Regions from separate parts of the Streptomyces sp. IBSBF 2435 genome, predicted to be linked through region 1. Evidence: riboswitches for the same ligand, from Rfam matches in the RefSeq annotation. Region 1 holds a riboswitch; the other holds the start of a gene.
The links. Region 1 has a riboswitch for glycine ahead of gcvT (glycine cleavage system aminomethyltransferase GcvT). Riboswitches for the same ligand answer to the same signal wherever they lie in the genome.
Positions count from the first base shown of each region.

Region 2: linked by a shared signal. The riboswitch ahead of gcvP (aminomethyl-transferring glycine dehydrogenase) and the one ahead of gcvT (glycine cleavage system aminomethyltransferase GcvT) in region 1 are both predicted to bind glycine.

Region 1 covers NZ_JAJSYW010000012.1:30,322-33,721, reverse strand. Annotated here, with positions in the region: gene V7E46_RS04370 (enhanced serine sensitivity protein SseB) at 40-789, opposite strand; glycine riboswitch at 913-1,013, shown strand; glycine riboswitch at 1,014-1,125, shown strand; gene gcvT (glycine cleavage system aminomethyltransferase GcvT) at 1,187-2,341, shown strand; gene gcvH (glycine cleavage system protein GcvH) at 2,432-2,812, shown strand; gene glyA (serine hydroxymethyltransferase) at 2,847-3,400, shown strand, end outside.
Region 2 covers NZ_JAJSYW010000031.1:9,054-12,453, forward strand. Annotated here, with positions in the region: gene V7E46_RS08820 (DNA polymerase IV) at 1-1,084, shown strand, start outside; gene V7E46_RS08825 (PRC-barrel domain-containing protein) at 1,104-1,499, opposite strand; glycine riboswitch at 1,621-1,730, shown strand; glycine riboswitch at 1,732-1,849, shown strand; gene gcvP (aminomethyl-transferring glycine dehydrogenase) at 1,912-3,400, shown strand, end outside.

The DNA.
Region 1 (3,400 bases):
GCGCCGGGCCGCGTAAGGGAGTTGACCGCGGGTGCGGTCTCAGTCCCGGCTGTAGAACGGTCGCACGGCCTCCAGCATCCAGTCCCCCACCGGGTCCTGGGCGATGTCGAGCAGGATGAGGTGGACCGGCCACGGCAGCGGCGCCGCGCCCAGGGCGCGGCCGAGCGCGTCCATGGCGGCGGCCCTGTCCTGTTCCTGCCAACTGTCCAGTTCGACGCCGACGAAGAGGGCGGGCGGGTCCTCCTCGACCGCGGCCATGGCGCGGCGGGCGCTGAGCACCATCGGGCTGACGGCGTATTCCGCGGCGGCGACGGCCAGGAAGTCCACGGGCTCCTCGTCGGGGGCCGGCTCCCACAGCCGCACCCTGGCGCCGCCAGGGCTCTGCTCGCCGTACGCCCCGATCCGCTCGGCGCGGCACAATTCCGCGACGGCGGCGGGCGGCAGCGGCACTCCGACGGCGCCGCCAGGATTGACGGCGATACCCATCAGCGGGGGCAGGCCGCGGGCGAAGTCGCGTACCGGTGCGACAGTGCAGGACATGCCTTCCGCGGCCTGCCGGAACTGCTGCTCGGAGCTGAAAACCGGCACATAGGGCGCGCCGCCGAGCTCCAGGGTGGGCAGGTCGAGGGCGACGGAGTCGGGCGCGCCGCCGTTGGGCAGCGGCACCCATACGTGCGACCGGCCGAGGACTTCCAGCAGCCGGGGGGTCGCCGAGGGATTGCCGAGGCTCGCGGCCAGCACTTCCTCGAGCTCGTTCGCCGGCCATATGTAAGGTGCCGGATTCTCCATGTCCACCCTTGTCCGCGCTTGTGCCACTGTCGGTGCCCGTGTCCTGCCCGGAAACAGTAGCGGCTGAGCGCCCCCGGCGCCCGGGCATGCAATGATGGCGGCACAATACGCATACCGGCCGTTGGAGGCCGCGCGGGAGAGTTCCGGCCCCACCACCTGGGGCCGGGCGCCGAAGGAGCAAGTCTTCCCTTGAATCTCTCAGGCACAGATACCGCGCGGGCGAGGCAGATCTGAAAAGCGGGCGGGCCGTCACCGGTCCCGCCCCACCCAAGGTGCAAGCCGCGGCCCGCAGGGGTCACGGTGAACCTCTCAGGTTCCGATGACAGATGGGGAGGCCGGGGTGAACACCCCGACCGCAGTCCGTGTCCCCTGTCCGCCGCCTTTGGGAGCCCTCTCGATGACCGAACCCTCGAACGAACCGCTGAGCGCGCCGCCCGCCGCTTCGCCGCGCCGTACCGCCCTCGACGCGGTGCACCGCGCGCTGGGCGCGACCATGACCGACTTCGCCGGCTGGGACATGCCGCTGCGGTACGGCAGCGAGCGCGACGAGCACCAGGCCGTACGCAACAGGGCCGGCCTTTTCGACCTGTCGCACATGGGAGAGATCACCGTGACAGGGCCGCAGGCAGGGCAGGCGCTGGACCACGCCCTGGTCGGCCATCTGTCGGCGCTCGCGGTCGGCAAGGCCCGCTACACGATGGTCTGCGCTCCGGACGGCGGCATCCTGGACGACCTGATCGTCTACCGGCTCGCCGAGCAGCGCTATCTGATCGTCGCCAACGCCTCCAACGCCCAGACGGTGCTGGACACGGTCGCGCTGCGCGCGGCGGACTTCGACGCGCAGGTGACCGACGACCGGGACGCGTACTCCCTGCTGGCGATCCAGGGTCCCGCCGCGCCCGGCATCCTCTCCGCGCTCACCGACGCCGACCTGGCCGGGCTGCGCTACTACGCGGGGCTGCCCGGGACCGTGGCGGGCGTGTCCTCGCTGATCGCCAGGACGGGCTACACAGGCGAGGACGGCTTCGAGCTGTTCGTGGCGCCGGCCGATGCCGAGCGGCTGTGGCAGGGGCTCCTTGCGGGCGGAGCGGACGCCGGCCTCGTGCCGTGCGGGCTGTCGTGCCGCGACACCCTGCGCCTGGAGGCCGGGATGCCGCTGTACGGGCACGAGCTGACCGCGAAGGTGACGCCCTTCGACGCGGGTCTCGGGCGGGTGGTGAAGTTCGACAAGCCTAGTGACTTCGTCGGCCGCGAGGCGCTGACCGCGGCGGCGGCCAGGGCCGCGGACGTCCCGCCGCGCAAGCTCGTGGGGCTGGTCGCGGAGGGCCGCAGGGTGCCGCGGGCCGGCTACGCCGTCACGGACGCGTCCGGCGCCCTCATCGGCGAGGTCACCTCGGGCGCGCCCTCGCCGACGCTCGGAGTGCCCATCGCCATGGCGTACGTGGACGCGGACCATGCCGCGCCGGGCACGGAAGGGGTCGCGGTCGACATCCGGGGCAGCCGTGAGCCGTACCGCGTCGTGGCGCTGCCCTTCTACCAGCGCGAGCGCTGAACCCCCCGACTTTTTCCACAGGCGCCCGGTTGTCCACAGCCTGCCGCGTCGGCTTCGTCATCACCTCTTCGCATACGGGAGAATTCCGTCATGAGCATCAATCCTGAGCAGCTGCGTTACAGCAAGGAGCACGAGTGGCTCACCGACCCCGCGGACGGCGCCTCGACCGTCGGCATCACCTCGCACGCCGCCGACGCGCTCGGTGACGTGGTCTTCGTCCAGCTCCCCGAGGTGGGGGCGACGGTGACCGCGGGCGAGACCTGCGGCGAGCTGGAATCGACCAAGTCGGTCAGCGAGCTGTACGCCCCGGTGTCCGGCGAGGTCACCGAGATCAACCAGGATGTCGTCGATGACCCGTCGCTGGTCAATACCGCACCGTTCGAAGGAGGCTGGCTGTTCAGGGTGAAGGTCTCGGACGACGGCGCGGAGCTGCTGACCGCGGCCGAGTACGACGCCTTCATCGCGGCCTGAGCCCCCGCCACCACCCGTACACCAGGAAGATCCCATGTCGCTGCTGAACCAGTCCCTGCACGACTTCGACCCCGAGGTCGCCGCCGAGATCGACGCCGAGCTGCACCGCCAGCAGTCCACGCTGGAAATGATCGCCTCGGAGAATTTCGCCCCGGTCGCGGTCCTCGAGGCCCAGGGCTCGGTGCTGACCAACAAGTACGCCGAGGGCTACCCCGGTCGCCGCTACTACGGCGGCTGCGAGCATGTCGACGTCATCGAGCAGCTGGCCATCGACCGTGTCAAGGCGCTCTTCGGCGCCGAGGCCGCGAACGTGCAGCCGCACTCGGGCGCGCAGGCCAACGCCGCCGCGATGTTCGCCCTGCTGAAGCCGGGCGACACGATCCTCGGCCTCGATCTGGCGCACGGCGGGCACCTGACGCACGGCATGAAGATCAACTTCTCCGGCAAGCTCTACAAGGTCGCGGCCTACCACGTCGACGGCGACACCGGCCTGGTCGACATGGCCGAGGTCGAGCGGCTGGCCAAGGAGCACCGGCCGCAGCTGATCATCGCCGGCTGGTCGGCGTATCCGCGGCAGCTGGACTTCGC
Region 2 (3,400 bases), on a different contig from region 1:
GGTGTCGCCGCTGATAGAGCCGCTCAGCCTGGACGAGGCCTTCGTCGACCTGGAGGCGGGCGACCTGGCGGGCGACCCGCGGGCGGTCGCCGAGCGGCTGCGGGCCGACATCCTGGCCGCGACCGGGCTGACCGCCTCGGTCGGCCTGGCCGGCTCCAAGCTGCTCGCCAAGATCGCCTCCGAGCAGGCCAAGCCGGACGGCCTGGTGGTGGTCGAGCCGGGCACCGAGCGCGCGCTGCTCGACCCGCTGCCGGTACGCACCCTGTGGGGCGTGGGACCGGCCACCGCGGAGCATCTGCGGCGGGCCGGCATCCTCACCGTCGCCGAGATCGCACAGGCGGGCGAACCCGAGCTGGTCAGGCTGCTGGGCAGGGCGCACGGCAGTTCGCTGCACGCGATGGCAGCCGGGCTCGACAACCGGCCGGTGGTCGCCGACCGCGATGTGAAGTCCATCTCCGTCGAGGACACCTTCGACACCGACCTCAACGACCGCGCCCGGGTGCGGTACGAGATCGACCGGCTCGCCGACCGCTGCGCCCAGCGGCTGCGCGGCGCCGGCCGCTCCGGGCGGACGGTGGTGGTGAAGATCCGCCGGTACGACTTCTCGACCCTGACCCGCTCCGAGACGCTGCGGGCGCCCACCGACGACCCCGCCGTCGTCAAGGAGACCGCCCGCAGGCTCGCCGAGGCCGTCGACACCACCGGCGGGGTGCGGCTGCTCGGCGTCGGTGTGTCCGGGCTCGCCGACTTCACCCAGGAGGACCTTTTCGCCCAGGCGGCCCAGAATCTGCGCGACTCGGACTCCGGCGCCGATCCCGGCGAGGACGCCCCGCCCGAGCTGCCCGTCACCCCGCCGCCGGAGCCGGAACGGGCCAGCCGCTGGGTGCCGGGCCAGGACGTCGAGCACACCGAGTACGGCGCCGGGTGGGTGCAGGGCAGCGGGGTCGGCCGGGTCACGGTCCGCTTCGAGGTGCCCGCCGACACCGTGCCGGGCCGGGTGCGCACCTTCGCCGTGGACGATCCCGCCCTGTCCAGGACCGAGCCGCTCCCGCTCAGCGGCCGCCAGGCCCCGGCGGGGCTGTAGCCGCCGCCGGGGCCCGGCCCTAGCTGCTGTCCTTCGGGCGCCGGTCCCCGCCGGCGAGTTCGCCGAAGTCGGGCGGCGGCCCCTTGTCCTGGTCCGCGACGGTCGGCACGTCCATGCCGTAGTGGTGGTAGAGCTGCAACTCCTGCTCGGGTGACAGATGCCGACCGACGCCGAAGTCCGGAGCATCCCTGATCAGGGACTTCTTGTACGGCACCCGGAGGCCGTCGTCCACCAGTTCGCTCGGCTCCAGCGGTACGAACGCGTCGCGGGTGAAAAGGCCGGTCCGCACGGCCGCCCACTCCGGTGTACCGGTCGCGTCGTCGAGGTACACCTCGTCCACGGTGCCGATCCTCGTACCGTCACGGTCGAAGGCGCGGCGGCCGATGAGGCTTCGCGGATCGATATCGGTCTGCACGGTCCCTCCAACCAACGGCGACAGCTGTTGGTTACCACCAAAAGCCACATCGCGGGTGATGTCGACCCGAATGTCGGGTCCGCCGCTGTCCAGAACGCGCTGGTAGGCTGGATGCAGCCGTAGACCCCATGCGGGAGAGTCCTCCGAAAGCGTGCCGCAGCGGCGGTTCGGAGGCGCCGAAGGAGCAAATCCTCCCCGGAATCTCTCAGGCATCCGTACCGCAGGGGCGAGGTCACTCTGGAAAGCAGGACCCGCCCCGGGAGCGCCGTTCGCGGGACAGGTCTTCACCGAAGGTGAAAGCCGTCCCCGCGGGGACGGCGAAGCTCTCAGGTACTGATGACAGAGGGGGAGGCCGTACGGGTGCCGAGCCGGGCACCCCCGAAGGTCGTCGCAGACCAGGAGGCCTCCGCAGATGAACGATCCGATCGCACCCCGTACCACGCTCGCCGAACTCGAAGCCGGTCTGCCCTTCGCCCGCCGCCACATCGGCCCGGACGCCGCAGCCCGGGCAAAGATGCTCGCCCAGGTGGGCTACGGCTCGCTGGACGAGCTGACCGAGGCGGCCGTACCGGACAGCATCAGGAGCGCCGCCGCCCTCGCACTGCCCGCCGCCCGCACCGAGGCCGAGGTGCTGGCCGAACTGCGGGCGCTCGCCGACCGCAACCAGGTGCTGGCACCGATGATCGGCCTGGGCTACTACGGCACCTTCACCCCGCCGGTGATCCTGCGCAACGTCATGGAGAATCCCGCCTGGTACACGGCGTACACGCCCTACCAGCCGGAGATCTCGCAGGGCCGGCTGGAAGCGCTGATCAATTTCCAGACCGTCGTCGCCGACCTCACGGGACTGCCCACCTCCGGTGCCTCGCTGCTGGACGAGAGCACCGCGGCGGCCGAGGCGATGGCGCTGTCCCGGCGGGTCGGCAAGGTCAGGGGCGGCGTCTTCCTGGTCGATGCCGACACCTTCCCGCAGACCACCGCCGTGATCGGGACCCGCGCCGAGCCGGCCGGCGTGGAGGTCGTGGTGGCCGACCTGGGCGACGGCATCCCCGCCGAGATCGCCGAGCGCGGAGTCTTCGGCGTGCTGCTGCAGTATCCGGGTGCCTCCGGCGCCGTCCGCGACCTGCGGCCGGTCATCGAGCAGGCGCACGCCCTGGGCGCGGTCGTCACGGTGGCCGCCGACCTGCTGGCGCTGACCCTGCTCACCTCGCCCGGCGCGCTCGGCGCGGACATCGCGGTCGGCACCACCCAGCGCTTCGGCGTCCCCATGGGCTTCGGCGGACCGCACGCGGGATACATGGCGGTGCGCGAGGCCTACGCCCGCAACCTGCCCGGCCGCCTGGTCGGCGTCTCGGTCGACGCCGACGGCGACACCGCCTACCGGCTGGCGCTGCAGACCCGCGAGCAGCACATCCGCCGGGAGAAGGCCACCAGCAACATCTGCACCGCCCAGGTGCTGCTCGCCGTGATGGCCGGGATGTACGCGGTCTACCACGGCCCCGAGGGCCTGGCGCAGATCGCCCGCCGCGCCCACCGCTACGCGGCCGTACTGGACGCGGGGCTGCGGGCGGCCGGTGTGGAGATCGTGCACGACGGCTACTTCGACACGCTCACCGCCCGGGTGCCGGGCCGGGCCGCCGAGGTGGTCGCCGCGGCCCGCGCCGCCGGGGTCAACCTGCGGCAGACCGACGCCGACCTGGTCGGCATCGCGTGCGACGAGACCACCACCCGCGCCCAGCTGGCCGCCGTCCTGGCCGCCTTCGGCGCGGACGGCGGCACCGACCTCGACGCGCTCGACGGCGCCGCGCCGGACGCGCTGCCCGCCGGCCTGGCGCGTACCGAGCCGTATCTGACCCACCCGGTCTTCCACCTGCACCGCAGCGAGACCGGGATGCTGCGCT